Regions from separate parts of the Bradyrhizobium sp. Mp27 genome, predicted to be linked through region 2. Evidence: riboswitches for the same ligand, from Rfam matches in the RefSeq annotation. Region 2 holds a riboswitch; the other holds the start of a gene.

Region 1 (15,711 bases), on a different contig from region 2:
GCGTCTGGTCGAAGAGGTTACAGGGCGCGATAAGAAAGGCGTTTTCGAATGAAAGAGGCCGCCAACTGCGGCGGCCTCAAATCGTCAGGATCAGCCAGACGATTAGGCCAGCGTTCACGGTGCCCACAGTGACAATGCCTGCCTGAATAAGTCGCTCGGTCATACGGTTTCCCTCTCGATTGAGAGGGAACCTTGCGCTCAACCGGAACGAGCGTCTATGCGGATTATGCCAAAATCGGGAAATTTCGGTAATATATAACGGCGTGTTCCGCCCGTGAATACACCGTACGGTTGCCCAGAACAAAACAGGCCACGTGTCATTTCAAACTAGGCCAATGTCGCCAGAAACAGGCCAGCGCCCAAATCCGAAAGAACATATTGCGAACTCGGAACAAATAGGGTACATTGCTTTTATCGACGACCCGCCGCGCCAATCGTTTGTCCCGCACCCGAATCCTCGCCATAAGGAGCACGACCCAATGTCCAACACTGCCCTGCGTATCGTCGAAGGATCTTCCATGGACAAGAGTAAAGCTCTGGCCGCCGCGCTCTCCCAGATCGAGCGCCAGTTCGGCAAGGGCTCGGTGATGAAGCTCGGCAAGAACGACCGGTCGATGGATGTCGAGGCGGTGTCCTCGGGCTCCCTCGGGCTCGACATTGCGCTCGGGATCGGTGGTCTGCCGAAGGGGCGCGTCGTGGAAATCTACGGGCCGGAATCCTCGGGCAAGACCACGCTGGCGTTGCACACGGTAGCGGAAGCGCAGAAGAAGGGCGGTATCTGTGCCTTCATCGACGCCGAGCACGCGCTCGACCCGGTCTATGCGCGCAAGCTGGGCGTCAACATCGACGAGCTCCTGATTTCGCAGCCGGACACGGGCGAGCAGGCGCTGGAAATTTGCGACACGCTGGTGCGCTCGGGGGCGGTGGACGTGCTGGTGGTCGATTCGGTCGCGGCTCTGGTGCCGAAGGCCGAGCTCGAGGGCGAGATGGGCGATGCGCTGCCGGGTCTCCAGGCCCGTCTGATGAGCCAGGCGCTGCGCAAGCTGACGGCCTCAATCAACAAATCCAACACCATGGTGATCTTCATCAACCAGATCCGCATGAAGATCGGTGTGATGTACGGCTCGCCGGAGACCACGACCGGCGGCAACGCGCTGAAGTTTTATGCCTCCGTCCGCCTCGACATCCGCCGCATCGGCGCGATCAAGGAGCGCGACGAAGTGGTCGGCAACACCACGCGCGTCAAGGTGGTGAAGAACAAGCTGGCGCCGCCCTTCAAGCAGGTCGAATTCGACATCATGTACGGCGAGGGCGTCTCCAAGATGGGCGAGATCCTCGATCTCGGCGTCAAGGCCGGCATCGTCGAAAAGTCCGGCGCCTGGTTCTCCTATGACAGCCAGCGCCTCGGCCAGGGCCGCGAGAACTCGAAGGCGTTTTTGAAGGCCAACCCCGACATCACCGCCAAGATCGAGACCTCGATCCGCCAGAACTCCGGCCTGATTGCCGAGCAGATTCTCGCCGGCACCCCCGAGCGCGACGCCGACGGCGAGGAGCCGGCGGACGAGTAAGACCTAACGCGAAGAACTTTCGCGAGGAGCGGGCGCTGAAGACGTTGAGTTGCCGACGTCGTCAGTGCCCGTTTCGTTTTGGGGGGCGTTCGCGATGAGACGTGTGATCCTGACCAGTTCGTCGGGCGTGGGTCTCACCTACGCAAATCGTGCCGACATGGTCGTCCCGTTTATCTTTCGCTTCGTTTCGGGGCCGCTGCCTACCTCGCATCACCTCCAGCAATACCTGACGGGAGGCTATGTCAGAGGCGATCCGGAGGTGCGTTGGTCCGATCTTGTTGGCCGGTTGCCTCAGACCGGTCTCGCGCACAAGGAGACAGGCCTGATTTGGTTTTGTGAGACCTATGGCGTCGATCTCATCGAGCTGTGGTTCGACCCTGAGCCTAATAGTCAGTTGCAACTGATCTGGATTCTGGATTATTTGCGGTCCCATCCATCGATCACCGATCGTCTGAGATTGCGACGTGTCAATTTCGACCTGCGCGGAGCGGACGGCACGGAGCTTCGTGATCGTGTGCTGCGGGAATTGGAGGTCGCGGACTGCGACTTCGAGATCGCCAACATGGCCTGGGAAGCTTACCGGGCGTCAACGCCTGAACTTTGTTTCGGGCTTCTGAGCAGGGAGTAGGCTGCCTTTCCTGAAGCCGGCCCTGGAAGCATTGCTGGCAGAACTGCCGTCTCCGACAACCGGACTGGGCGCGACGGAAACGCGGCTTCTCGAACTCATTGCGAGGGGACACAACCGTACCAAGGAGCTGTTTCAGCCGGGCGGGTTGCTCGAAACGCGTGTGTTCGATCAGTGGGAGCTGGGCCCGTTGCTCGAAGGGCTTGCATCCGGCCCGATGCCGGCGATCGCGGGTCTCGATCCGAAACTTGCGACGCTCGCCCCGCACGATGCGAGAGGTCGCAATGCCGCTTATCGCCGGAGTCGGCTGTCGCTGACAGAGTTTGGCAAAGCAGTTGTTGCGGGCCGGGAGGATTTCCGACGTCACAATCCGATCAGACGCTGGTGGGGCGGCACGCTTCTCACCAACGAACGGCTGTGGCGTTGGGACCGAAAGAACCGTTCGCTGGTTGCACCCTAGATACGCGTTCGGGGCCGTAGGGTGGGCAAAGGCGCGCAAGCGCCGTGCCCACCATATTCCAACGCGCACAAAGGTGGTGGGCACGCTTCCGCCTTCGCTCTTCGAGCTAAGGCGGACAAGTCGCTTTGCCCACCCTACGAAGCCACGATCCCTTACTCCGCCGCTTCCGCGTAATCGCTGACCGGCGGGCACGAGCACACCAGGTTGCGGTCGCCGTAGACGTTGTCGACGCGGCCGACCGGGCACCAATATTTGTCGGTGCGCGAGACACCATCGGGGAAGCAGCCTTCGGCGCGGGTGTAGGCGCGATTCCACGCATCATCAGCGATGTCATGCACGGTGTGCGGGGCGTGACGCAGCGGTGACGCCTCGATCTTGAAGCGGCCGGCCTCGACTTCGGCGATCTCCTTCCGGATCGCGATCATGGCGTCGCAGAAGCGATCCAGCTCCGCCTTCGATTCCGATTCGGTCGGCTCGATCATCAGCGTGCCCGGCACCGGAAAGCTCATGGTCGGGGCATGGAAGCCGTAATCGATCAGGCGCTTGGCGATGTCGTCGACAGTGACGCCTGAGGTCGTCTTCAGCGCGCGCGGGTCGACGATGCACTCATGTGCGACCCGGCCCTTCGCGTTCTTGTAGAGCACCGGGAAGTGCGCATCGAGGCGCGCGGCAATGTAGTTGGCGTTGAGGATCGCGATTTCGGTCGCGCGCTTCAGGCCGTCACCGCCCATCATCAGAATGTAGATGTAGGAGATGGTCAGGATCGACGCCGAGCCGAACGGCGCGGCCGAGACCGGGCCGACCGGCGCGCCCCCATTCGTCGCCGGGTGACCGGGCAGGAACGGCGCGAGATGTGCCTTCACGCCGATCGGGCCCATGCCCGGGCCGCCGCCGCCATGCGGGATGCAGAAGGTCTTGTGCAGGTTGAGGTGGCTGACGTCGGCGCCGTAATCGCCGGGCCTGCTAAGGCCGACCTGCGCGTTGAGGTTGGCGCCGTCCAGATAGACCTGGCCGCCATGGCCGTGGACGATGTCGCAGATCTCGCGAATGTGCTCCTCGAACACGCCATGCGTCGAGGGATAGGTGATCATCACCGCGGCGAGATCTTTCGAGTGCTTTTCCGCCTTGGCGCGGAGATCATTGACGTCGACGTCGCCGTTCTTCTCGCAGGCGACCACCACCACGTCCATGCCGACCATCGCGGCCGAGGCTGGGTTGGTGCCATGGGCGGAGGAGGGGATCAGGCAGATTTTTCGGTGCGTCTCGCCGCGCGCGGCATGATAGCCGCGGATCGCGAGCAGTCCGGCGTATTCGCCCTGCGCGCCGGAATTCGGCTGCAGCGAGATCGCGTCATAGCCGGTGATGTCGCACAGCCATTTCTCCAGCCGCGCGAACAGCGCGTGATAGCCCTTGGCCTGCTCGCGCGGCGCGAAGGGATGCAAGGACCCGAACTCCGGCCAGGTCAGCGGCATCATCTCGGTGGTCGCGTTCAGCTTCATGGTGCAGGATCCCAGCGGGATCATCGCACGGTCGAGCGCGAGGTCGCGATCACTGAGCTTGCGCATGTAGCGCAGCATCTCAGTCTCCGAGCGATGCGCGTGGAAGACGGGATGGGTGAGGAAGGCGGTGGTGCGCTTCAGCGCCTCCGGCAGCGCCTCGCGCGTGGTCGCGTCGATCTCGGCATAGGCGAGCGTGCCGCCGAATACGCGCCAGACCGCTTCGACGGTCGCCGGCGTGGTGGTCTCGTCCAGCGCGATGCGGAGCGCGGTTTCGCCAACGCCGAGGTTGATCTTCTCGGCGGCCGCGCGCGCGACGATCTCGGCGCGCTTGGCACCGGCGTCCACGCTGAGCGTGTCGAAGAAGGCTTCGCTGTCAGGCGCAAAGCCGAGCTTGCGCAGGCCGGCGGCGAGCACGGCGGCGCGGCGATACACGTTGCGCGCGATCTGCGCAAGCCCCTCGGGGCCGTGATAGACCGCGTACATCGAGGCGATCACGGCGAGCAGCACCTGCGCGGTGCAGATGTTGGAGGTCGCTTTCTCGCGGCGGATGTGCTGCTCGCGGGTCTGCAGCGCGAGGCGATAGGCCGGCATCCCGCGTGAGTCCACGGAGAGGCCGACGATGCGGCCGGGCAGCGAGCGCTTCAGCGCATCGCGCACCGCCATGTAGGCCGCGTGCGGTCCGCCATAACCCATCGGCACGCCAAAACGTTGCGCCGAGCCGATCGCGATGTCCGCGCCGAGCTCGCCGGGCGAGGCGAGCAGCGTCAGGGCCAAGAGATCGGCGGCAACGATCGCGACCGCGCCCTTGGCCTTCAACGTCGCGATCGCGGGCCTGAGGTCGCGCAACGCGCCCGAGGAGCCCGGATATTGCAGCAGCGCGCCAAGCACGTCTGATTTGTCGAGATCGGCGAGGGGATCGCCGACGATCAGGGTCCAGCCCAGCGGCTCGGCGCGGGTGCGCATCACAGCCAGCGTCTGCGGATGGACGTCCTTGTCGACGAAGAAGGCCTTTGCTTCGACCCGTGAGTGCCGCTCCGCGAGCGCCATCGCTTCCGCCGCGGCGGTCGCTTCATCCAGCAGCGAGGCGTTGGCGACGTCGAGCCCGGTGAGATCGCAGATCATGGTCTGGAAGTTGAGCAGCGCTTCCAGCCGGCCCTGGCTGATCTCGGGCTGGTAGGGCGTGTAGGCCGTGTACCAGGCCGGGTTCTCCAAAATGTTGCGCTGGATCACCGCGGGCAAAATCGTGCCGGAATAGCCTTGGCCGATCAACGAGGTGAAGACCTGGTTCTCTCGCGCGAGCTCGGCCATGTGCGCGATCGCCTCGGTCTCGCTCAAGGGCTTGCCGAGATCGAGCGGAGCGGTCTGCCGGATCGAGGCCGGCAGCGTCTCCGCCATCAGGGCGTCCACGCTCTTGGCGCCGACGGCCTCCAGCATTGCGGTGACGTCGCGCGCCGACGGGCCGATGTGGCGGCGAACGAAGTTGGCGGCGGCGTCGCCATTGGATTTACGGTGCGCGGTCATCATGGGTCCTCGCTTTAGGTCATCTGTCATCGCCGTCGTCGTCATCGTCCGCGAAGGCGGACGATCCAGTACGCCGCGGCTTCTCGGTTCAATCCGTGCTGCCGGTGGCTACTGGATACCCCGCCTTCGCGGGGCATGACGATCGCTTGGGTCTGCTTCATCTCACGCCGTATGTGCCTTGTAGGCGGCCTCATCCATGAGGCCGCCGAGCTCGCTCTTGTCGGCCATCCTGATCTTGAAGAACCACGCCTTGCCTTGCGCGTCCGAGTTCACCAGCGCCGGCTCGGCGGCGAGCGCGTCGTTGGTCTCGAGCACTTCGCCCGTAACAGGCGCGTAGACGTCGGAGGCGGCCTTCACCGATTCGACGACGGCGGCGGCTTCCGCCTTCTTCAGGCTGCGGCCGACCTTCGGCAACTCGACGAATACGACGTCGCCGAGCTGCGACTGCGCGTAGTCGGTGATGCCGACGGTGGCGACGTCGCCGTCGATGGCCAGCCATTCATGGTCGGAGGAGTACAGCGTCGTGGTCATCTTCTCAGTCCTCAGCGTTTGTAGGTGTTTTTCACGAAAGGCATGGCGGCGACCGTGAGCGGCAGCCGCTGGCCGCGCACTTCGGCGAAGAGCTTTGTGTCGAGCGCGCTCGATGCCGTGGGCACATAGCCCATCGCGACCGGCGCGTTCAGGCTCGGGCCGAAACCGCCCGAGGTGACCTTTCCGATCGGCTCGCCGCCCGCTTCATCCGCAAACAGCAGTGCGCCTTCGCGCACCGGCGCGCGGCCTTCCGTGCGCAGGCCGACGCGGCGGCGGCTCGCGCCGTGATCGAAATGAGCGAGGAGCTTTTCAGCGCCGGGGAAGCCACCGGCGCGGGCGCCGCCGCTGCGGCGGCTCTTCTGCACCGACCATTCCAGCGCGGCCTCAACCGGCGTGGTGGCGGTGTCGATGTCGTGGCCGTAGAGGCAGAGCCCGGCTTCCAGCCGCAGGCTGTCGCGGGCCCCCAAACCGATCGGCATCACGTCGGGATTGTCCAGCAGCGTTTTTGCGAGACGCTCGGCATCGGCCGCGGGGACCGAAATCTCGAACCCATCCTCGCCGGTGTAGCCGGAGCGCGAGACGAAGCAGTCGAGACCGGCAACCTTGTGCGGGCCGGCGTCCATGAACTTCATGGCGGGCGCCTCTGCACACAATTTCGCCAGTACCGCTTCCGCCTTCGGGCCCTGCAGCGCGATCAGGGCGCGGTCTTGAAGCGAATCGATGATGCAGTCGTCCGCGAGATGCGCGCGCAGATGCGCCTCGTCCGCTTCCTTGCAGGCGGCGTTGACCACCAGGAACAGGTGATCGCCGAAATTGGCGACCATCAGATCGTCGAGAATCCCGCTGTCCGGATTGGTGAACTGGGCGTAGCGCTGCCGTCCCGGGGCGATCGCCACGATATCCTGTGGCACCAGCCGTTCCAGCGCGCGCGCGGCGTCCTCGACCTTGCCCGACTTCGGCCGAAGCGCGAGCTGGCCCATATGGGAGACGTCGAACAGGCCGGCGGAGGAGCGGGTATGGAGGTGCTCTTTCAGGACGCCCGCGGGGTACTGAACGGGCATGTCATAGCCCGCGAACGGCACCATCTTGCCGCCGAGGGAGACATGAAGCCCGTGAAGGGGCGTACGTTTGAGGGAATCTTGGTCGTCGCGCGCAAGCATTACGGGGCCCTCGGCGGTTCCCCGGGGACGATTCCCCGGTAGCAACCAGTCGAAGCCCCATCTGTCGCTGTGCCTGAGAGTATTATCCCGTCGGCGGACGTCGTCCGGGCTATGCCCGTCGGCGCCTCTTTCCAGATGTCGTCAAAGCCACGCGGTCCTTTTGCCTGAGAGTTTCCGGGGCGGTTGCTCCTTCGGCGCCGGCACCAAAGCCGGTCTCTCCCGACGTGGCCGTACGATACAGATGGGTACAGACCACAGGCCGGCCAAGCCTGTCAACGCGCACCTGGCGGCTTTCAACGGGATTGCAAACGGGATTGCGCGCCTGCGGCAACTCACTGATCTCCTTGCACAGTTTCTGGACAGCGCAGCTGGCCTTGTCTAAAAGCGCTTTGACCCGCAGATATCAGCCCAAATGCCCGGTTTGGATGGCGTATCGCGGGGCCAAGCACACCCGATTGGATGAACATGAGCGGCGTCAACGAGATCAGGTCGACCTTTCTGAACTTCTTTGCCGAGAACGGCCACGAGATCGTGTCGTCCTCGCCATTGGTGCCGCGCAACGATCCGACGTTGATGTTCACCAATGCCGGCATGGTGCAGTTCAAGAACGTCTTCACCGGCGTCGAGAAGCGGCCCTACCAGCGCGCCACCACGTCGCAGAAATGTGTGCGCGCCGGCGGCAAGCACAACGACCTCGACAATGTCGGCTACACCGCGCGCCATCTCACCTTCTTCGAGATGCTCGGCAATTTCTCGTTCGGCGACTATTTCAAGGAGCGCGCGATCGAGCTGGCCTGGACCCTGATCACGCGGGAGTTCGGGCTCAAGAAAGACAAGCTGCTCGTCACCGTCTACCACACCGACGACGAGGCGGCCGGGCTGTGGAAGAAGATCGCGGGTTTCTCTGACGACCGCATCATCCGCATCCCGACCTCGGACAATTTCTGGGCGATGGGTGACACCGGCCCGTGCGGACCGTGCTCGGAAATCTTCATCGATCGCGGCGACCACATCTGGGGCGGACCTCCGGGCTCGCCGGAAGAGGACGGCGACCGCTTCCTCGAATTCTGGAACCTGGTGTTCATGCAGTACGAGCAGGTGACGAAGGAGGAGCGCGTGGATCTGCCGCGTCCCTCGATCGACACCGGCATGGGGCTGGAGCGCATGGCCAGCATCATGCAGGGCGTCGACAGCGTGTTCGAGACCGACCTGTTCCGCCATCTGATCGACGCGACCGCGTCCGCGCTCGGCAGCGGGCCGAACGAGCAGACCGTCGCCTCGTTCCGCGTCATCGCCGACCATCTGCGCTCCTCGGCGTTCCTCGTCTCCGACGGCGTGCTGCCCTCGAACGAGGGCCGCGGCTATGTGCTGCGCCGGATCATGCGCCGCGCGATGCGCCATGCGCAGCTCCTGGGTGCGAAAGAGCCGCTGATGCACCGCCTGGTCTGGGCGCTGGTGCGCGAGATGGGCCAGGCCTATCCCGAACTGATGCGCGCGGAAAACCTGATCGAGGAAACGCTGCGGCTGGAAGAGACCCGCTTCCGCAAGACGCTGGTGCGCGGCCTTGCCATCCTCGACGAGAAGAGCGCGTCCCTGAAGAAGGGCGACATGTTCGACGGCGACGTCGCCTTCACGCTGTACGACACCTACGGCTTCCCGCTGGACCTGACCCAGGACGCGCTGAAATCGCGCGGCATCGGCGTCGACCAGGCCTCCTTCACCGACGCGATGGAGCGCCAGAAGGCCAAGGCGCGCGAGTCCTGGAAGGGTTCGGGCGAGGCGGCCTCCGAAGCGATCTGGTTCCCGCTGCGCGAAAAGCTCGGGGCCACCGAATTCCTGGGCTATGAGACCGAGAGCGCCGAAGGCGTGGTCTCCGCGCTGGTGAAGGACGGCCAGGAAACCGCGAGCCTCAAGGCCGGCGAGACCGGCGCGCTCGTGCTCAACCAGACGCCGTTCTACGCGGAGTCCGGCGGCCAGGTCGGCGACACCGGCGTGCTCAGCGGCGAGGGCGGCATCAAGTTCCGCGTCACCGACACGCAGAAGAAGCTCGGCGATCTCTTCGTTCACGTCGGCACCGTGGAGAGCGGCGAGCTTAAGCTCGGCACCGCGCTCCAGCTCGAGGTCGATCACGGCAGGCGCTCCTCGATCCGCGCGCATCATTCGGCGACGCATCTCATCCACGAGGCGCTGCGCCAGGTGCTCGGCGACCACATCGCCCAGCGCGGCTCGATGGTCGCGCCCGATCGTCTGCGCTTCGACTTCGTGCATCCGAAGCCGATCACGGCGGAGGAGCTTGCCCGCGTCGAGGACATTGCCAATGACGTGGTGCTGGAGAACGACGAAGTCACGACACGCGTGATGGGAGTCGATGAAGCGCGCGAGGCCGGCGCGCGCGCCCTGTTCGGCGAGAAATACGGCGACGAGGTCCGCGTCGTCTCGATGGGCAGGACCGCGCGGGAGCGCGGCGCCAACGCGCTCGGCTGGTCGGTCGAGCTTTGCGGCGGCACCCATGTGAAGCGCACCGGCGACATCGGCCTGATCACGCTGACCGGCGAGAGCGCGGTCGCCTCCGGCGTGCGCCGCATCGAGGCGCTGACCGGCAATTATGCGCGCAGGCACGCCAACGAGACCATGGCGCTGGCGAAGACCGCGGCCAACGAGCTGCGCACCTCGATCGACGACGTCCCGGCGCGCATCACAGCCCTGATGGAGGAGCGCAAGAAGCTCGAGCGCGAGCTCTCCGACGCCCGCAAGAAGCTCGCGATGGGCGGCGGTACATCCGTCGGGAACGGCGCAGCCGCAGGCGTGCGTGAGGTCGGCGACGTCAAGCTGATGGCGCGCGCGGTCGAGGGCATCGAGATGAAGGATCTCAAGAGCCTTGCGGACGACGGCAAGAAGCAGATCGGCTCCGGCGTGGTCGCCATCGTCGGCGTCACCGAGGACGGCAAGGCCGGGATCGTGGTCGGCGTCACCGCGGACCTCACCGCGCGCTTCAATGCCGTGAACCTGGTCCGCGTCGCCTCTGAGGCGCTCGGCGGCAAGGGCGGCGGCGGCCGGCCCGACATGGCGCAGGCTGGCGGCCCCGATGGCGCCAAGGCGCCCGAGGCGCTCGCGGCGATCGAAAAAGCGATGGCAGGCGCTTAAGATTCCATGGGCCCCGTTCCGCGAGGACGTGGGCTTCGCGATCCCGATTTGAGGGATCGCCTCTACGAATTGCTGGAGCACGATCCGCTGGCCTATTCGGCCGGATCGCGCTTCATCCAGATCATCATCAGCGTCATTGTGCTCGACGTCGTGGCGATGATTCTGGCCTCGGTGCCGGAACTGGACGCGCAATTCGGCACGTTGTTCTCGGCGATCACCATTCTCGCCGTGATCGTGTTCGCGCTGGAATATGCCGCGCGGCTGTGGACGGTGGCGGGCCACACACCGCGCAAGGGCTCGGCGCTGGCCGACCGCCTCGGCTACGCCTTCTCCGCGCTCGGCATCATCGATCTCCTGGCCTTCCTCCCCGCCGCGATCGTGCTGGCCACCGGCCGGCATGCGACGCTGGCCGGGCTCGGCGTGCTGCCGTTCTTCAAGCTGATACGGTACTCGCCGGCAATGCGCTCGCTGCTCGCGGCCGTCCATGCCGAGCGGCGGGCGCTGATCGGCTGCATCGTCATCCTGTTCGGTGTGGTGCTGACGTTCGCCTCGCTGCTCTACGCCATCGAGCGCGATGTGCAGCCCAGCAAGCTCGGCACCATTCCAGACGCGATGTGGTGGGCGATCGTGACGCTCGGCACCGTCGGCTATGGCGACGTCGTGCCGGTGACGCCGCTCGGCAAATTCATCTCGGTGTTCGCGATCATCTCAGGTTTTGCCATGATCGCGCTGCCGGTCGCGATCATCTCGACCGCCTTCGCCGAGGAGGTGAGGCGGCGCGATTTCGTGGTGACCTGGGGCATGCTGGCGCGGGTGCCGCTGTTCTCGCATCTCAGCGCAGCGGAGATTGCCGACATCATGCGGCTGCTCCGCGCCCGCACCATCGAGCAGGGCGAGATATTGGTCCGCCGCGGCGATGCCGCCTCGTCGATGTATTTCATCACCGCCGGCGAGGTCGAGATCGCGCTGCCGAGCCAGCAGGTACGGCTCACCGACGGCACCTTCTTTGGTGAGATCGCGCTGCTGCATAAGACAAAACGCAGCGGCACGGTGACGGCGACACGCAAGACGCGGCTGCTCGTGCTCGACGCCCAGGATTTTCACGCGCTGATCGAGCGCATGCCGACGCTCGCCGCCCACGTCCACCAGACCGCAAAAGCCCGGCTGGAGGAGACCGGCGATCTCGCGGCGGCAGAACTGGCGCAGGCGGAGCGCGACGACACCGACCGCTAAGCGGTCAGCCCTTCTTCAGGAAAATGTAGTCGGCCGAGTAGGGCGCGCTTTTGAAATCGCCGGCCTTGTCGCAAGCGCCGTCGAGTTTGCCGCCGTGGGTGTTGATGCGCTGGACCGTGGTAACAGGCGTCAGCACGCCGCTGCCGCGGCGGGAGGCGACCTCCAGCTTCAGCCAGGGGATATCGGCGGCGGTCACACCCGGCGCGTTGCCGATGGCCTTGCCGGCCACGGCGCTGCCGTCGGCGAGCTCCCAGTTCGGCCCGGCATAGTGCCGGCCGACGGTCTTGCCGTCAGCGAGCAGGGTGGCGATCGGCTCGCGAAAAGTCCAGGCGAGCTTGCCGTCGGCGGCTGCCTTGCAGTCATAGCCCTGCGCGCCCTCGGCGTGGACGCTGAGCACGACGCTCTCGCCCGGCGCGGCGATGGCCTCGGGAAGCGACTCCGCGCCTGCGGCGGGTCCGGTCACGGCCGCGAGCAACAGGTAGGGGACGGCGAACTTGACGATGGACATGGGTGGCCTCCGCGCAACGGTGTTAAAATGAAAGGGCCGCGCCCAGGCGCGGCCCTTAATGATGTCTAACCCCGATCAGACGAAAATAATGCGCGGGCTTACGCCAACGCTTTCGTGAGGTTCTCCGCGACCTTGTCGAGGAAGCCGGTGGTCGAGAGCCAGCGCTGGTCGGCGCCGACCAGGAGCGCGAGGTCCTTAGTCATGTAGCCTTCCTCGACGGTGTCGACGCAGACCTTCTCCAGGGTGCTCGCGAACTTGGCGAGCTCGGCATTGTTGTCGAGCTTGGCGCGATGCGACAGGCCGCGGGTCCAGGCGAAGATCGACGCGATCGAGTTGGTCGAGGTCTCCTTGCCCTTCTGGTGCTCGCGGTAGTGGCGGGTCACCGTGCCGTGGGCGGCTTCGGCTTCCACGGTCTTGCCGTCGGGGGTGAGCAGCACCGAGGTCATCAGGCCGAGCGAGCCGTAACCTTGCGCGACCGTGTCGGACTGCACGTCGCCGTCGTAGTTCTTACAGGCCCAGACATAGCCGCCGGACCATTTCAGCGCCGAGGCCACCATGTCGTCGATCAGGCGGTGCTCGTAGGTCAGGCCCTTGGCGTCGAATTCCTTCTTGAACTCGCGCTCGTAGACGTCCTGGAAGATGTCCTTGAAGCGGCCGTCATAGACCTTCATGATCGTGTTCTTGGTCGAGAGATAGACCGGGTAGTTGCGCAGCAGCCCGTAGTTCAACGAGGCGCGGGCGAAGTCGATGATGGAATCGTCGAGATTGTACATCTGCATCGCGACGCCGGCGCCCGGGGTCTTGAACACTTCCTTCTCGATGACGGTGCCGTCCTCGCCGACGAACTTCATCGTCAACGTGCCCTTGCCGGGGAACTTGATGTCGGTGGCGCGATACTGGTCGCCATAGGCGTGGCGGCCGATGATGATCGGCTTGGTCCAGCCGGGAACCAGGCGCGGCACGTTCTTGCAGATGATCGGCTCGCGGAAGATCACGCCGCCGAGAATGTTGCGGATGGTGCCGTTCGGCGACTTCCACATCTGCTTGAGGTTGAACTCCTTCACCCGGGCCTCGTCCGGGGTGATCGTGGCGCACTTGACGCCGACGCCGACCTTCTTGATCGCCTCGGCGGCGTCGATGGTCACCTGATCGTTGGTTTCGTCGCGGTACTCCATGCCCAGGTCGAAATAGAGCAGCTCGACATCAAGGTAGGGGTTGATCAGTTTGTCCTTGATGTACTGCCAGATGATCCGGGTCATCTCGTCGCCATCGAGTTCGACGACGGGGTTGGACACCTTGATTTTTGCCATGATCGGGGAAGCCTCTTGGGAACGGCGCTTTGGCGCGCCACGGGAATATCCGCCGCCTCTTAGCACCGGACTGCAGCGGGCGAAAGCCAAGGGATTATGCACTTTTAGCTCATCCAGCTTGCCCAGATGGGGGGCGGGGCGGGCCCTGCCGCGGGGCGGGCCTCAGGCTTCAGAAGAGATTCAAAAGTCGAATCCAACCCGTTATTTCCCTTGAGAATTTCGTCAGGACAGGCAAACGACAGGTGAACGGGCAGCCGCCCCCAACGGATCGGGGCAGACCGGCTTTGAATCAATTCCTGAAGAGCGCCTTGCCAAGGCCTTGAGAACCAGTGTGAAAGCGAAGAGAGATGTCGGGGACTGACAAGACCAAGGCGGGCCTTTCCCTCGACGGTCCCATCGTGATCCTGGTCGAGCCGCAGCTTGGCGAAAACATCGGCATGGCCGCGCGCGCCATGGGCAATTTTGCGCTCAGCCGATTGCGCATCGTCAATCCCCGCGACGGCTGGCCCAATATCGCCGCGCAGCGCGCCGCGGCCGGTGCCGACTACATTCTGGAAAAGGTCGAATTGTTCGACACGGTCGGCGAGGCGGTCGCGGACCTCGACCTGCTGTTCGCCACCACCGCGCGTCCCCATGACCAGGCCAAGCCGGTGGTGGGGCCCGAGGCAGCCGCGACCGAGATCTCGGGGCACATCGCCACAGGCGGCAAGGCGGGCATCCTGTTCGGCCGCGAGCGCTGGGGGCTGACCAACGAGGAGGTCGGGCTCTCCAACCGCATCATCACCTTCCCGGTCAATCCGGGCTTTGCCTCGCTCAATCTCGCCCAGGCCGTGCTGCTGGTCGGCTATGAATGGTTCAAGCGGGCAACGTCAGGCGAGCTGCCGCACAGCATGCCCGAGCGCTCCGAGCGCGCCTCGCAGCATCAGATGCAGGCCTTCTTCGACAACCTCATCCGCGAGCTCGACCGGGTCGAATTCCTCCGCCCGGCCGAGAAGCGCGACACCATGCTGGTCAACCTGCGCAACATCTTCAGCCGCATGGAGCCGACCAGGCAGGACATGCACACCCTGCACGGGGTGGTGATGGCGATCGCGGAGGGGCGCAAGGGCCCGGCCAAAGGCGGCGTGCTCGACGGCGAGCAGGCCACGCGCCTGCGCGCGCTGCTGGCCGAGCACGGCCAGGGCGGCGGCGTGCCCGACAGCGGTTCGACCGTGCGCGGGCTCGCCCGCCTGCTCCGCCGCAACCCGACCGACGCCGAGCGCCTGCTCTGGCAGGCGCTGACCCGCGACCGCCGCTTCGCAGGAGGGTTCAAGCGCCAGACCCCGGTCGGCCGCCACATTCCCGATTTCGTCTCGTTCCCGCACCGGATCGCGATCGAGCTGGTCAACCCGGGTGAGGGCGAGACCATCGCGGCCGATCGTGCGGGCCGGCGGACGTGGCTGGAGGCGCGCGACTATCGCGTGCTGGAGATCCGGGCGGCGGATGTGGAGCGCGATCTCGAGGCGGAGCTGGTGCGGTTGCAGGGGATGATCGAGCCAAGCGCGTAGGCCGGAGCTCTCGTAGGGTGGGCAAAGGCGCGTAGCGCCGTGCCCACCATTTTGCCTTCGAGCGCGATGGTGGGCACGCTTCGCTTTGCCCACCCTACGAGATCGCGCTTGTGGGGTGCGTTAGTCGTACTGCGTCAGGCGGCGCTTGCGACCTGGGCTTTCGGGCCGCTCTGCTGGAGGCGACGTAACGCCGCGAGGTTGGTCTCGACCGAGGCGAGGCAGCAACGCGATTTGCCGCCTGACTTCGCCTCGTAAAGTGCTGCATCGGCGACCGCGAGCAATTCCTCGACTTCGGCGCCATGATCCGGCGACATCGCAATGCCGACGCTGGCGCCGACACCGGCGCGCACCTCGCCGCCGAGCTCATAGGAGACGGCAACCTCGCTGATGAGGCGGTATCCCGCCTCCTGGGCCATTTCGGCCGTGACGCCGTCGACGAGCACGACGAACTCGTCGCCGCCCATCCGGGCGACCACCGCGCTGTCCGGCAGCGCCCGGCGCACGCGCCCGGCCACCGCTTTCAGCACCTCGTCGCCCGCCGCATGTCCGAACGTGTCGTTGACCGGTTTGAAGTCGTCGAGATCGAAGAACATCACAGCGAACCG
Region 2 (15,711 bases):
CTAGTCCGTCAGGCGCCTGCTGGCGCTGAAGTCCTGCGCGGCGCTCTCGGGCGTCGCGCTGCTTGTTCTCGGCGGTACGATCAGCACGACCACGTCCCGTGTCAGGCCGGGCTTGCCCCATAGCGTCGCCTGCACGGTGAACTGGCGCCTGACGAAATGCTCGGCGCGCGCGGACACGGACTCCATCCACCTGCCGCAATAGTCCTGGCCGCTGAAACAGAGCGCGGCCCAACCGCGATCCAATGTCGTCTTTCGCGGCATGCCCCACGTGTACTGAAACTCGAACGGCCGCGCGTAATACGGATGGTCCGGACTGTAGAACGCGGTCGCAAAGGCCAAGGAATCGTCGCCACTGACGGCGCTGAGGGGCTCGCCGGTCAGCTCGTGCCATTCCCGGGTGAGCTCACTGGCTACCTGCTCGTAGAAATTCCGGCCCTCTTCGTAGCCGTGATTGTTGCGATAGATGGCGTGAATCGGGGCGGCGACGACGACAGCGGCGAGCCCAACGATTGCGGTGATGATCGTGACGTTGACGGTGTAGAATCTTTCGATCGGGTAGCGCGTGCCGCAAACGATCAGCACGACGAACAGGAACAGCCCTTGCAACGCCCATAGCGACGGCAGATCGGTGCCCATCGCCAGCGACGTCAGGACCGGCAGCACGATCGTGCCGATCGCAACGTAAAAAAGAAGCCGCAGGCCGGAGCTCATCGCGGCGAAGTCGGCCGCAAATTGTCTCAGCCGTGTGCCGGCGATGATCACCCAGAAGACGGCCGATACGCTGATGGCCGCCAGGAGTCCGAGCAGGAAGTTCTGCACCTCGCCGAGCGAGCTCACGAAGTTGCCGTTGGCGTGCGTCATCGCGTAGGTGAAGGCCGACGCGCCCGTCGTCGCGAGCCAATAGATGTGCGGCGACAACATCGCGAGCCCAACCACGACCGATATCCACGGCGAAGCGGACGTGAAATAGGCGCGGCGCGCGGGATGAGCCAGCGCGGCAAATGCAAAGCTCGCCACGAGGAAGACCGAGTAATATTTGCCAACCATCGCCAGCGCCGTCGTGCATCCTACGGCGACCGCCCAGGCCGCGCTGCGGGTCTCGAACGCGCGCAGAAAACACCAGGTCGCGAGCGGCCAGAGCGCAAGCAGCACCGCATTGGCGTTGAAGCGCTGGGCGTGGAATTGATAGGCCGGCGTCAGCATCAGGAGCAGCAGCACCAGGATGCGTTTGTGCCCGGTCACAAACTGCCGTGCGATCCGGTCGACGAAAAACAGGGCGAGCCCGGCATTGGCCATCGCCATCAATTGCAGCGACCAGTCGCTGAGCGGGAAGACGGAGGTCCACACCGCCGTAACCCAGCCCATCAGCGGCGGATGCTTGTGGTACCCCCACGCGAAACGGCGCCCGAGCGTCCAGGCCTCGAGGGTATCGGGGTGCAGGCCGCTGCCGGCATAGGCGACGGCCAGATAGATCGTCCAGAGCGCGACGAAGCACACAATGAGAAGCGGCACGGCCCAGCCCGTCTCGACGCCGTCGAGCCAGCGCAGGAAAGGCCGCCGCCATCGCGCCGGCGCGCGATCGGACCGCTCGGCCATCGCCCGAAATGCAAAATCAATCGACACGGGACTCAAATGCAGGAAGGAAGTGATGCGCAAACTGCGCACATCTATTTCAAGCCAGAAACAAATAGCAATGATTGAACACTGGAAGAGTTAAAAGCTGACGCGAGGCTGACAAACGAAAACGGCGCCGCTGATGACAGCGACGCCGTGTAACGATCGGGGAAGGCGCGCTGGCGCGCCCTCGCTTTACTCGGTCTTGTCGATGTTCCAGAACAGCGGCGTCGCCGGGCCGTCGAGCACGCCGGTGAGCGACTTCCGCCACGCGCTCGGCGCCAGATACTGGCCGAGCGGCACGTAGATCACCTGGTCATAGGCTTCCTTCTGGATCTCGGTCGCGATCTTCTTCTGATCGTCGAGCGAGGCGGCGCGGACGAAGTCGTCCTTGAGCTTCTCGATTTTGGCGTTTTCCGCCCAGCCGAACCAGCCCTTCTTGCCCTGCCCGCCGATCGACAGATTGGCGATCGGGTTGGACACGTCGGCGCTGACCCAGTTGGTGAAGAACATGTTCCAGCCGCCCTCCTTCGGAGGCTTCTGGCTGGCGCGCCGGCTGACCACCGTCTGCCAGTCGGTCGCCTGCGCGTCGACCTTGAAGCCGGCTTCGCGGAGCAACTGCACCGCGACCGTCGGCTGCGCCTTCAGCGTCACGACGTCGCCGGGCACCATGACCACGACGGGCGTGCCGTCATAGCCGGACTCGGCGAGCGCCTTCTTGGCTTCCGCCATGCCGTTGCCCTTGACCAGCGATTCCGAGCCGACGTCGGTCGCGAACGGCGTATCGCAGATGAAGAACGCACCGCAGATCTTGTAGTATTTGGGATTGCCGACGAGCGCGTCGAGCACGTCCTTCTGGTTCATCGCCAGAAGTGCGGCACGGCGGATCTTCGGATTGTCGAAGGGCGGATAGAGGAAGTTCATGCGCCCAAGGGTCTGGTAGCCGAACTTGTTCAGCGTCTCGGTCTTAAGGTCGGCATTGCCTTCAAGCACGGGCAGCAGATCCCACGGCGGCACTTCCATGAAGTCGATGTCGCCCGATTGCAGCGCGTTCACTGCGGTCTGCGCATCCGGCATGGTGATCCATTCGACGCGATCGACCTTGACCACCTTGCCTCCGGCAGTCCAGCTCGACGCCTCCTTGCGCGGCACGTAGTCGGTGTTCTTGACGTACACCGCCTTCACGCCGGGCTGGAATTCACCCTGCACGAACTTGAACGGACCCGAGCCGATCTGCTCGGGGATCTGCTTGTCCGGCGGCGTTTCGGCGAGACGCTTCGGCATCATGAAGGCGACGCGCGAGGACGGCTTGCCGATGGATTCGAGCACGAGGCCGTAGGGCTCCTTCAGCTTCAGCGTGATCGTCTTGGGGTCGGTCGCCTCGATGCTCGCAGTAAACTGCATCATCTGCTGGCCCATGCCGTCGACCGCGGCCCAACGCTTCAGCGAAGCGGCGCAGTCTTCCGCCGTCACCGGCGTACCGTCGTGCCACTTCAGGCCGTCGCGCAGCGTGAAGGTGTAGGTGAGCTTGTCGTCGGAGATCTTCCAGTCCGCCATCTGCGGCTGGATCTTGAAATTCGAGTCCGTCGCGATCAGCGTGTCGTAGACCATGTAGCCATGGTCACGCGTGATGTAGGCGGTGGTGAAAATCGGATCGATGATGCGCAGATCCGAATGCATCACCGCGGTGATGGTCTTGCTGGCGGCGGCAAGTACCGGCGAGGCCATCGCCGTCGAAAGCGCAACGACCGATAGCGCAAGTGTGGAGGCGAACGCGCGACGCCCCCGGCGCATCAAGCTCAACATAAAAGTTTCTCCTGACGTGAAACTGTTCAAAGGCAGGTTATTGGTTGAGCATTCGGTTCGTTCTTTAGGCGAACTAACCTCATGCGATGCCTTTGTCTTTCGAGACTTGCAGACAGTGCTGAGCGCGTCAATCCGGTTTCGCTGCAGCCCCAAGCGGCGTGCTCACGGGCTCCACAAAGATCGGTTTGGCTCTACAACGCTTTCCGCCAGTCCCGTCCGCGCCAATGCAATGCGCGTTCCATCTTTCGAAGCCTGAGAGACATTAAGATGAATCCAGCCAATCTTCCCTTCGATTCCGAGGCGATGCTCGAGGGCCTGCGCACCTGGGTGGAATGCGAGAGCCCGACCTGGGACGCAGGCGCCGTGAACCGCATGCTCGATATCGCAGCGCGGGATATGGCGATCATGGGTGCGACGATCGAACGCATCGGCGGCCGGCAGGGCTTTGGCGGCGTCATCCGCGCGCGCTTCCCGCATCCGAAACAGGGCGAGCCGGGCATTCTGATCGCCGGGCACATGGATACCGTCCACCCGGTCGGCACCATCGAGAAGCTGAAATGGCGGCGCGAGGGCAACAAGTGCTACGGCCCCGGCATCTATGACATGAAGGGTGGCAACTACCTTTCGCTCGAAGCGATCCGACAGCTGGCACGTGCTTCCTTCACCACGCCGCTGCCGATCACCGTGCTGTTTACGCCCGACGAGGAAGTCGGCACGCCCTCGACGCGCGACATCATCGAGGCGGAGGCCGCGCGCAACAAATATGTGCTGGTGCCCGAACCGGGCCGCGCCGACAACGGTGTCACCACCGGACGTTACGCCATCGCGCGTTTCAATCTGGAAGCGACGGGCCGGCCGAGCCATGCCGGCGCGACATTGTCGGCCGGACGCTCGGCGATCCGCGAGATGGCGCGGCAGATCCTCGCCATCGACGCGATGACGACGGAGGATTGCACTTTCTCGGTCGGCGTCGTGCACGGCGGACAATGGGTCAATTGCGTTGCCACGACCGCCACCGGCGAGGCGCTGTCGATGGCCGCGCCAGGCCGATCTCGACCGCGGCGTCGAGCGGATGCTGGCGCTGTCGGGCACGACCAATGATGTCACGTTCAAGGTGACGCGCGGCGTCACGCGCCCCGTATGGGAGCCGGATGCCGGTACCATGGCGCTTTATGAGAAGGCGCGCGGCATCGCCAAATCGCTCGGCACTGAGCTACCGCATGCGAGCTCCGGCGGCGGCTCCGACGGCAACTTTACCGGCGCGATGGGCATCCCGACGCTCGACGGCCTCGGCGTGCGCGGCGGCAACGGCCACACGCTGGAAGAATTCATCGAGGTCGAGAGCCTGGTTGAACGCGGGCGCCTGATGGCGGGCTTGCTGGCGACGCTAGAGTAAATTGAATCAACTTCGCACTGCACAATGCGTTGGCAGTCGCGGTTGAAATTTAGCCTTGTCTAAAAATGAGGCGCATCGTACTGCTCGATTGTCCACGCGACGATGCGGGAGAGATCGCAACGAGAGTTCAGGCTTTCGTTGCGGCGCCGACGGAGCAACCGCCCCGGAAACTCTCAGGCAAAAGGACCGTATCGTCAGGACGATCTGGAGAGAGGCGGCACGGCCAATGTGGTCGTGACGTCCACCGAAGGGGATAGTCCGGAGCTGACCTCACCGAGGTCCGCACCGGATCAAGCTCTCAGGTAACCGTGACAGATGGGGCGCCGCCAACGGCCTTTGGCCGGCGGTTAGCCTATCCTAACTCACGGGAGCCCCGAACCTGCCATGACCCATATCGCCATCATCGGCGCCGGCATCACCGGCGTAACGACTGCGTATGCCCTGCTCGAACGCGGATATAAAGTGACGGTGCTCGACAAGCACCGCTACGCCGCGATGGAGACCTCCTTCGCCAATGGCGGACAGCTCTCCGCCAGCAATGCCGAAGTGTGGAACAGCACCGCAACGATCCTGAAAGGCCTGCGCTGGATGTTCCGGCGCGATGCGCCGCTGCTGATGAATCCGCGGCCGAACTGGCACAAATATTCGTGGATGAGCGAGTTCGTCGCCAATATCGGCAACTACCGCGCCAACACGGTTCAGACCACGCGGCTCGCGATCGAAGCCCGCAAGCATCTGTTCGAGATCGCGGAGCGCGAAGGCATCGACTTCGATCTCGAACGCCGCGGCATCCTGCACATCTATCACGACAAGAAGGGTTTTGAATCCGGCCTGCAGGTCAATGCGCTGCTGAAGGAAGGCGGGCTCGATCGCCGCCCGGTGACGCCGCAGGAGATCCGCGCCATCGAACCGACGCTGCGCAAGGACTATTTTGGCGGCTTCTACACGCCGTCGGATGCGACCGGCGATATCCACAAGTTCACGCGTGGACTTGCGGAAGCCTGCAAGCGGCGCGGCGCGACCTTTATCCACGAAGCCAACATCGATTCCATTGCCCAGGCAGGTGGCGGCTTCGTCATCGGCTGGGCTGATCTTTCGGCCAGTGACACTGTCGCATCCGCGCGCGGCATGCTGAAGGCGGATGGCGTCGTGATCTGCGCCGGCGTGGCCAGCCGTCACTTCGCCGCCCTGCTCGACGAACGCGTCAACGTCTATCCGGTGAAGGGCTACTCGATCACCGTTCAGCTCGACACTGCCGCAAGCCGCAATGCGACGCCGACCGTGAGCCTGCTCGACGAGGCCGCCAAGATCGTTACCAGCCGGCTCGGCGCCGATCGCTTCCGCGTCGCGGGCACCGCCGAATTCAACGACTTCAACCGCGACATCCGCGCCGACCGCGTGCAGCCGCTGGTCGACTGGGTGCGCAGCAACTTCCCCGGCGTCGAAACGTCCAAGGTCGTGCCCTGGGCCGGGCTGCGGCCGATGATGCCGAACATGATGCCCGTCGTGCGCGCAGGACGGATGCCAGGCGTGTTCTTCAACACCGGCCACGGCCATCTCGGTTGGACCTTGTCGGCCGCGACCGCGCAGATGATTGCCGGTACCATCGACGGCTGGCGCGGGCTCAACGCACCGCCGACCGCACCCTCACTCAGGGTTGAGCGCGAGTTCCGCCATGCATCCTGAGTGGCCGATATCGGAGGCTCGGCGGCCTCTTGCGACCGCCCTGCCCTTGGCACACAATTTGCCCCGAAAGGTCGGCTTCTCCGGCCGGCTTTCCAGCCCGAGTGACAGGCGTGCATGATAGACAGAACCGATTCCACGGGGGCCTTGCGGCCCCGCAAGTTCCGCAGCCGGAGATAGGTGCATGCTAGGTTATCTCATTCGCCGCGTTCTGGCCGCGGTGCCCGTGATGGGCGTCGTCGCGCTGTTCGTCTTCCTCCTGCTGCGGCTGACGCCGGGCGATCCCGCCGCCATTCTCGCCGGCGATAACGCGACCCCGGAACGGCTGGAACGCATCCGTGACTCGCTCGGCCTCAACGAGCCGCTGATCGTGCAATTCATCACCTGGGTGAACAAGCTGCTGCACGGCGATCTCGGGACGTCGCTGATCTCCAACCTGCCAGTCATGAAGATGATCAGCCAGCGCGTCGAGCCGTCGATCTCGATCGCGCTCTCGACGATCATTCTCGCCGTGATCGTCGCCGTGCCCCTGGGCGTCATCGCGGCGTGGAAGCACGGCACCTGGATCGACCGTTTCGTGATGGGCCTCTCCGTGCTCGGCTTCTCCGTGCCGGTGTTCGTGGTCGGCTATCTCCTGATCGAGGTCTTCGCGATCGACCTGCGCTGGGTGCCGGTGCAGGGCTTCCGCAGCATCTTCAACGGCTTTGGACCGTTCTTCGAACGCATCATCCTGCCAACCTGCGCGCTCTCCTTCATCTACATCGCGCTGATCGCGCGCATGACGCGCGCGGCGATGCTCGACGTGCTCGGTGAGGACTACGTCCGCACCGCCCGCGCCAAGGGCATCAACGAGGTCGCCGTGATGATGCGCCATGCGCTGCGCAATGCCGCGGTGCCCGTCATCACCGTGATCGGCACCGGCTTTGCGCTGCTGATCTCCGGCGTCGTCGTCACCGAGAGCGTGTTCAACATCCCCGGCATCGGCCGCCTCACGGTGGACGCGGTGCTGGCGCGCGACTATCCCGTCATCCAGGCGATGATCCTGCTGACGTCGCTGATCTATGTCGTCGTCAATCTCCTGATCGACGTCGCTTACACGCTGCTCGATCCCCGGATCCGGTACTAGGGCTAAGGATAACAACAAAAATGTCCGTCGATAGCCTTCCCCAGTCATCCATTCCGATCACGTCGCCACTGCGGCCGCGATTCGGATTCCTCACCTCGACGCCGATCATCGCGGCGGCCACGATCTTGCTCGCGCTGATCGTGCTGGTCTCGATCCTGGCGCCGCTGATCGCGCCGCACGATCCGGTCCAGCTTGCGCCCTCGCAGCGGCTGAAGCCGGCCTCGGCGCAGTTCCTGCTCGGCACCGACGCCTATGGCCGTGACCTCTTGTCGCGCGTCATCTATGGCGGCCGCATCTCGCTCCTGATCGGCATCGGCTCGGCGATCCTGTCGATCGTCATCGGCCTTGCGATCGGCCTCGTCTCCGGCTTCTTCAAGCTGGTCGATGCCGTCCTGATGCGCGTCATGGACGGCCTCATGGCGATGCCGAGCATCCTGCTCGCGATCGCCGTGGTGTCGCTGTCCGGCGCCAGCATCTGGACCGTGCTGGTCGCGATCACCATCCCCGAAATACCGCGCGTGGCACGCCTGGTGCGCTCGGTCGTGCTGTCCGCACGCGAGGAGCCTTATGTGGAAGCCGCTATCTCGGTCGGCTCCAGCCTGCCGAAGATCATGTGGCGCCATCTGATGCCGAACACGATCGCGCCGCTGATCGTCCAGGGCACCTATGTCTGCGCCTCCGCGATCCTGACCGAGGCCATCCTCTCCTTCCTGGGCGCCGGCATCTCGCCGGAGACGCCGACCTGGGGCAACATCATGGCCGAGGGCCGCCAGTATTTTCAGCTCAAGCCGACGCTGATCTTCTGGCCGGGACTGCTGCTTTCGATCGCCATCCTCAGCATCAATCTGATCGGCGACGCCGCCCGCGACGCCCTCGATCCCCGCATGAAGCAGCGGGAGGGCAAGTGATGACGGATCAAGTGATGACCAACCCAGTCCTCGACATCAACAACCTCGTCGTCTCCGTCGGCAAGAAGCCGAAGAGTGCCAACATCATCGACGGCATCTCGATCCAGGTGCACAAAGGCGAGACACTGTGTCTCGTCGGCGAAAGCGGCTCGGGCAAGTCGGTGACCTCGCTCACCACGATGGGCCTGCTGCCGAAGGGCACGCTGGTTCCGACCGGCGGCAGCGTCAAGCTGGTCGGCGAAGAGATTCTCACCGCGACAGATCGTCGGCTGCGCCAGCTCCGCGCGACGCAGATGGCGATGATCTTCCAGGAGCCGATGACCGCGCTCAATCCGGTGGTGCCGGTCGGCCGCCAGATCGACGAGGTCCTGCGCGCCCACACCGATCTCGACGCCAAGGCACGGAAGAAGCGCATTCTCGACATGATGGAGCAGGTCCGCCTGCCCCAGGTCGAGCGCATCTTCGCCTCCTATCCGCATCGCCTGTCCGGCGGCCAGCGCCAGCGCATCATGATCGCGATGGCGCTGGTGCTGGAACCGAAGCTGCTGATCGCCGACGAGCCGACCACCGCGCTCGACGTCACCACGCAGAAGCAGATTCTGACGTTGATCCGCGACCTCCAGCGCGATCACGGCACGGCCGTCCTGTTCATCACCCACGACATGGGCGTGGTGGCCGAGATCGCCGACCGCGTCGCCGTGATGCGGCAGGGCCGGCTGGTCGAGACCGGTCCGCTCGAGACCGTGCTGCGCAACCCGACCATGGAGTACACCCGCAATTTGCTTTCAGCGGTGCCGAGCCTGGTGCCGCGCGCGGCGCGGCCCGAGACCAAGGAGCCGGTGGTGCTGGAGGCCAACGAGCTCGGCAAGGTCTATAAGGAGCGCGCCTTCTTCGGCAAAGGCCGCGAGGTCGTTGCCGCCGATAAGGTCACGCTGACGCTGCGCAAGGGCCGCACGCTCGGCATCGTCGGCGAGAGCGGCTCGGGCAAGTCGACGGTGGCGCGGTGCATCGTGCGCCTGATCGATCCGACCTCCGGCGGCGTGCGCCTTGCCGGCCGCGAGATCGCCGACATCTCGCGCCGCCTGCTCCAGCCGCACCGGCAGAAGATCCAGATCGTGTTCCAGGATCCCTATCGCTCGCTCAACCCGCGCATTACCGTCGGCGAGAGCATCGCGGAAGGCCCGATCAATTACGGCACCTCGCATGCCGATGCGATGAAGCGGGCGCGCGAACTGCTCGAACTCGTCGGCCTGCCCGCGGACGCAGTGACGCGCTATCCGCATCAGTTCTCCGGCGGCCAGCGCCAGCGCATCGCCATTGCGCGTGCGCTCGCGCTCGACCCCGACGTGCTGGTCGCAGACGAAGCGGTGTCGGCACTCGACGTCTCGGTTCAGGCGCAGGTGCTGGAACTGCTCGACGAGATCCAGAACCGGCTCGGCATCGCCATCCTGTTCATCACCCACGATCTGCGCGTCGCAGCCCAGATCTGCGACGAGGTCGTGGTAATGCAGCACGGCCGCGTCGTCGAACAGGGCCCGGCCGCCGAGGTGCTGACGCATCCGAAGGAAGCCTACACCAGGGCGCTGCTGGAGGCCGCACCGGGCCGCGGCTGGGATTTTGCGAACTTCAGGCCGGTGTCGGAAGGCGTCGCGGCTACGGCTTAGGTTTGTCCACTCGTCATTGCGAGCGTAGCGAAGCAATCCAGAGTCCCTCTGCGGAGACGGTCTGGATTGCTTCGCTTCGCTCGCAATGACAGGTAGCGACCATCATCATTCGAAAATGACTTAAAGCCATGCGCGGCGGCATGGGCTCCTCGCTTGCCCCCGCCTCGAAGCCAAGGCTAACGTCGCGCACTTTCAAACGCTGGACCAGAATTAATGACACGTATCGCCGTCGGCGGCTTCCTGCACGAGACCAACACGTTCGCCCCGACGAAGGCGACTTTCGCGGACTTCCAGCATGGCGGCGGCTGGCCGGCCATGACGGAAGGCGCCGACGTATTGAAGGTGATGCGCCGCATCAATGTCGGCCTCGCCGGCTTCGTCGACAGCGCCGAAGCCAATGGCTGGAACCTCATTCCGACGATCGCCTGCGGCGCAAGTCCGTCGGCGCATGTCACCAGGGACGCCTTCGAGCGTATTGTGAAGGTGATGGTCGACGGTATCGTCGCCGCCGGCCCGCTCGATGCGGTCTATCTCGACCTGCATGGCGCGATGGTGACCGAGCATCTCGACGACGGCGAAGGCGAGATTTTGGCGCGCGTGCGCCGCGTCATCGGCAAGGACGTTCCGCTGGTTGCCAGCCTCGACCTGCACGCCAACGTCACGCCCAAGATGATGGAACACGCGGACGCGCTGATCGCCTACCGCACCTATCCGCATGTCGACATGGCCGAGACCGGCCGCGCCTCCGCAAGGCACCTCGCCCTGCTGCTGCAGACCAAGCAACGCTTTGCAAAGTCGTTTCGCCAATTGCCGTTCCTGATCGCGATCAGCTGGCAATGCACCAATGACTTTCCCACCAAGGGCATCTACGAGAAACTGGCCGCGCTGGAGAGCGACGCCGTTCCGACGCTGTCCTTCGCGCCCGGCTTCCCCGCCGCCGACTTCCGCGACTGCGGCCCGAGCGTGTTCGCCTATGGCAAGACGCAGGCCGATGCCGACCGCGCGGCCGATGCGATCGTCAAACTGATCGAAAGCCACGAGGACGATTTCGACGGCAAGATCTGGTCGCCCGACGACGGCGTGCGCCATGCGATGGAGCTCGCCAAGAGCGCCAGCAAGCCGATCATCATCGCCGACACCCAGGACAATCCCGGCGCCGGCGGCGATTCCGACACCACCGGCATGCTGCGCGCACTGGTACGCAACAAGGCGAGCGCCGCGACCGGCGTGATCTACGATCCGGCCTCGGCCAAGGCCGCGCATGAAGCCGGCGTCGGCGCCACCGTGACGCTGTCGCTCGGCGGCAAATCCGGCATTCCCGGCGATGAGCCCTATCGCGAGACCTTCATCGTCGAAAAGCTCTCCGACGGCCGCTTCATCGCGCCCGGCCCCTACTACGGTGGCCGCGAGATGGAGATGGGTCCCTCCGCGTGCCTGCGCATCGGGGATGTCCGCGTCGTCGTCTCCTCGCACAAGGCGCAGCTCGCCGATCAGGCGATGTACCGCTATGTCGGCATCGAGCCGACCGCGCAGAAGATTCTGGTCAACAAGAGCTCGGTGCACTTCCGCGCCGATTTCGAGCCGATCGCGGAAAAGCTGATGATCTGCGCCGCGCCCGGCGCGATGCCGGCCGACACTGCCACCCTGCCCTGGACGCGCCTGCGGCCGGGCATCCGCATCAAGCCGAACGGCCCCGTTTTCACGCCCCCATCACGCTAACCGGACAGGACACATGCCCACGATCGACCGCATCGACGGCTTTGCCGACGAACTCACTGCTATCAGGCGCGACCTTCATGCTCATCCCGAGATCGGCTTCGAGGAAGTGCGCACCTCCGGCATCGTTGCCGACAAGCTGAAGAGCTGGGGCATCGAGGTGCACCGCGGTCTCGGCGGCACCGGCGTGATCGGCGTCATCAAGGGCAAGGGTTCGGGCAGCAAGCGCATCGGGCTTCGTGCCGACATGGACGCCCTGCCGATGGAAGAGAACACCAATCTGAAATGGAGTTCGAAAATCCCCGGCCGCTTCCACGGCTGCGGCCATGACGGCCACACCACGATGCTGCTCGGCACTGCGCGCTACCTCGCCGAGACCAAAAATTTCGACGGCACCGTGCACCTGATCTTCCAGCCGGCCGAGGAAGGCCTCGGCGGCGCGCGCGCGATGATCAAGGACGGGCTGTTCGAGAAGTTTCCCTGCGACGAGCTCTATGGCCTGCACAACGCGCCCGACCTCAACCTCGGCGAGATCGCGATCCTGCCCGGCCCGGCGATGGCCAGCGCCGACTTCTTCGACCTGCGCATCACCGGTTACGGCGCGCATGGCGCGATGCCCGAACGCTCCAAGGACGCGGTGATCATCGCGACCACGCTGGCGCAGGCGATCCAGACCATCGTCAGCCGCAACGTCGAGCCGCTGCAGGCCGCCGTCATCTCGATCACGCAGATTCACGCCGGTTCCGCCTACAACGTCATCCCCGGCGAGGCGCACCTCTGCGGCACCATCCGCACCTTCTCGGATGAAGTCCGCGCCCTGATCGCCGAACGCATCCGCACGATCTGCGCCGGCATCGCATCCGCATATCAGTGCGTGATCGAAGCCGACATCCGCGACACCTTCGGCGTGCTGGTCAACCAGGTCGAGCAGTCCAAGGTGGTCGAGGAGGTCGCGCGCACCGTCGTCAACCCCGCCAACGTGATCACCCGCGCCCAGCCGAAGATGGGCAGCGAGGATTTCGCCGACATGCTGCAAACCATTCCCGGCGCCTATTTCTGGATCGGCCACGACGGCTCAGTGCCCGTGCACAATCCCGGCTTCGTGCTCGACGACAAGATCCTGCCGATCGGCGCCAGCATGTTCGCCCGGATCATCGAAACGCGCATGCCGGTAGGTTAGCAATGCACAAAAAGAGCGTCGAAGAGGCCGTCACCTCGCTGCACGATCTCTCCGCGGTCGATCTGATTGCGGGCTATCGCGCCAAGCAATTCTCGCCGAGCGAGGTGCTGGAGGACGTGCTTGCGCACGTCGCTGCGTGGGAACCTCACCTCAAGGCGCTCTACGCGTTCGATCCCGACAGCGCGCGCGAGGCCGCGAAGGCCTCGACCGCGCGCTGGAGCGGGGGCGAACCTTCCGGCGCGCTCGACGGCGTGCCTGTGACGGTGAAGGACAACATCGCGACCAAGGGCGTGCCGGTGCCGCTCGGCGCTGCGAGCGTGAAGCTCGTGCCGGCCGAGAAGGACGCCCCGCCCGCTGCGCGACTGCGCGAGGCCGGTGCGATCATCTTCGCAAAAACCACCATGCCCGATTACGGCATGCTGTCCTCGGGCCTCTCCAGCTTCCATGCGCTGGCACGCAATCCCTGGGACCTCTCCAAGAATCCCGGCGGCTCCAGCGCGGGGGCCGGCGCGGCGGCTGCGGCTGGCTACGGTCCGCTGCATCTCGGCACCGATATCGGCGGCTCGGTCCGCCTGCCTGCGGGCTGGTGCGGCCTCGTCGGCCTGAAACCGAGTTTTGGCCGCGTGCCGATCGACCCGACCTATGTCGGCCGTGTCGCCGGTCCCATGACCCGCACGGTCGACGATTGCGCGCTGATGATGAGCGTGATTGCAAAGCCCGACCGGCGCGACGGCATGAGCCTGCCCGCCGAGCCTCTCAACTGGAAGGGACTGGAGAAATCCCCGCGCAAACTGCGCATCGGCTTGATGCTCGATGCCGGCGTCGGCCTGCCGGCAGAAAGGCCGGTCCGCGATGTCGCGGTGAAAGCCGCAAAGGCGTTCGAATCCGCAGGTAGCGTCGTCACCGAGGTCGACGGCATTTTGACCCGCGAGATGCTCGACGGCCTCGACAATTTCTGGCGCGCGCGGATGTGGGACGATCTGGCCAAGCTGACGCCGGCAGAACAGGCAAAGGTGCTGCCCTACATCTTCAAATGGGGCGCACCCGGCGCAAAGCTCTCGGGCGTCGACGTGATCCGCGGCTTCAACCAGACCATGGCGATCCGCGCTGCCGCGTCAAAGCTGTTCTGCGAGCTCGACTACGTGATCTCGCCGACCGCGCCGAACGTGAACTATCCGGCGGACTGGGCTTCACCCACCAACGATCCCATGAGGCCGTTCGAGCACATCTGCTATACCGTGCCGTGGAATATGTCGGAAAACCCCGCGGTTTCCATCAACGGCGGCTTCGACGCCAACGGCTTTCCCATCGGCGTGCAGATCGTCGGCCGCCGCTTCGACGATATCGGCGTGCTCGGCATGGCCAAGGCTTTTGAAGGCCTGCGCAGCGCACAGAAGCCCTGGCCGAGCCCGCCGGCGGAGTAGCATCCCATCATGGCCGGGCTTGTCCCGGCCATCCACGTCCGAACGGCCGCCATATGCCCAGTCCGCGCAAGACGGATGCTGGCGACCATGCATGACGTCTCTTCGAGACAGAATTCACGGCAAGGAAGGAAACCACCATGGCGTATGAGACCATCAAATACGAGGTCGCCGAGCAGATCCTCACCATCACGCTGAACCGGCCCGACAAGCTCAACGCCTTCAACGCGCAGATGCAGGCCGAGCTGATCGACGCGTTCGACGCCGCCGACAAGGACGACGACGTCCGCGCCATCATCGTCACCGGCGCCGGCCGCGGCTTTTGCGCAGGCGCCGATCTTTCCTCGGGCGCTGATACCTTCGATCGCGATGCGCGGCGCGGGCCGGTGAAGCGTTTCGCAGACGGCAAGGTCGATTACAGCGATCCGCAGGTGCGCGATGGCGGCGGTCAGGTGACGCTGCGCATCTTCAAATGCCTGAAGCCCGTGATCGCCGCAGTCAACGGCCCTGCCGTCGGCATCGGCGTCACCATGCAGCTGGCGATGGACATCCGCATCGCCTCGGATGCCGCGCGCTTCGGCTTCGTGTTCTCCCAGCGTGGCATCGTGCCGGAGGCCGCCTCAAGCTGGTTCCTGCCGCGCATCGTCGGCATCTCGCAGGCGCTGGAATGGTGCTATTCCGGCCGCGTCTTCCCGGCCCAGGAAGCGCTCGCCGGCCGCCTCGTCAGCAAGGTCGTAGCTCCCGATGATCTCTTGCCGACCGCCCGCGCGCTGGCCAAGGAATTCGCCGCCAAGACCGCGCCGGTGTCGGTCGCCCTGATCCGCCAGATGATGTGGCGCATGATGGGTGCCGACGATCCCATGGAAGCCCACAAGGTCGACAGCCGTGGCATCTATACCCGCGGCCGCTCGGACGACGTTAGGGAAGGCGTGGTGTCGTTCCTGGAGAAGCGTCCGGCGCAGTTCAAGAACAAGGTGTCGAGCGATATGCCGGATTATTTTCCATGGTGGAGCGAGCGGGAGTACAAGTGACGCGAAGCTATTTGCTTTGCTCCGCTGTCATCACCCGCGAAGGCGGGTGATCCAGTAACCACCAGCGGAAATTATCATGATCGCTGGTGATTACTGGATGCCCCGCCTTCGCGGGGCATGACAGTGTCAATCCATCACCAGCGCCACGCGGCCGATCGCCTTGCGG

What was found. Region 2 has a riboswitch for glycine ahead of QJT78_RS34135 (D-amino acid dehydrogenase). Riboswitches for the same ligand answer to the same signal wherever they lie in the genome.
Region 1: another riboswitch for glycine. It lies ahead of gcvT (glycine cleavage system aminomethyltransferase GcvT); the one in region 2 lies ahead of QJT78_RS34135 (D-amino acid dehydrogenase).

The regions. Positions count from the first base shown of each region.
Region 1 covers NZ_JASAUS010000007.1:120,209-135,919, reverse strand. The annotation lists gene recA (recombinase RecA) at 480-1,568, shown strand; gene QJT78_RS53140 (hypothetical protein) at 1,663-2,196, shown strand; gene QJT78_RS53135 (hypothetical protein) at 2,228-2,653, shown strand; gene gcvP (aminomethyl-transferring glycine dehydrogenase) at 2,806-5,673, opposite strand; gene gcvH (glycine cleavage system protein GcvH) at 5,836-6,204, opposite strand; gene gcvT (glycine cleavage system aminomethyltransferase GcvT) at 6,216-7,364, opposite strand; glycine riboswitch at 7,508-7,596, opposite strand; gene alaS (alanine--tRNA ligase) at 7,830-10,508, shown strand; gene QJT78_RS07405 (cyclic nucleotide-gated ion channel) at 10,515-11,741, shown strand; gene QJT78_RS07400 (DUF3455 domain-containing protein) at 11,746-12,249, opposite strand; gene QJT78_RS07395 (NADP-dependent isocitrate dehydrogenase) at 12,348-13,559, opposite strand; gene QJT78_RS07390 (TrmJ/YjtD family RNA methyltransferase) at 13,907-15,106, shown strand; gene QJT78_RS07385 (GGDEF domain-containing protein) at 15,241-15,711, opposite strand, start outside.
Region 2 covers NZ_JASAUS010000096.1:1,497-17,207, forward strand. The annotation lists gene QJT78_RS34120 (glycosyltransferase family 39 protein) at 1-1,596, opposite strand; gene QJT78_RS34125 (ABC transporter substrate-binding protein) at 1,810-3,420, opposite strand; partial or broken gene QJT78_RS34130 (M20/M25/M40 family metallo-hydrolase) at 3,688-4,816, shown strand; glycine riboswitch at 4,912-5,015, shown strand; glycine riboswitch at 5,019-5,133, shown strand; gene QJT78_RS34135 (D-amino acid dehydrogenase) at 5,201-6,502, shown strand; gene QJT78_RS34140 (ABC transporter permease) at 6,684-7,625, shown strand; gene QJT78_RS34145 (ABC transporter permease) at 7,646-8,533, shown strand; gene QJT78_RS34150 (ABC transporter ATP-binding protein) at 8,548-10,197, shown strand; gene QJT78_RS34155 (M81 family metallopeptidase) at 10,411-11,916, shown strand; gene QJT78_RS34160 (M20 aminoacylase family protein) at 11,930-13,093, shown strand; gene QJT78_RS34165 (amidase) at 13,096-14,517, shown strand; gene QJT78_RS34170 (crotonase/enoyl-CoA hydratase family protein) at 14,655-15,545, shown strand; gene QJT78_RS34175 (NADPH:quinone oxidoreductase family protein) at 15,672-15,711, opposite strand, start outside.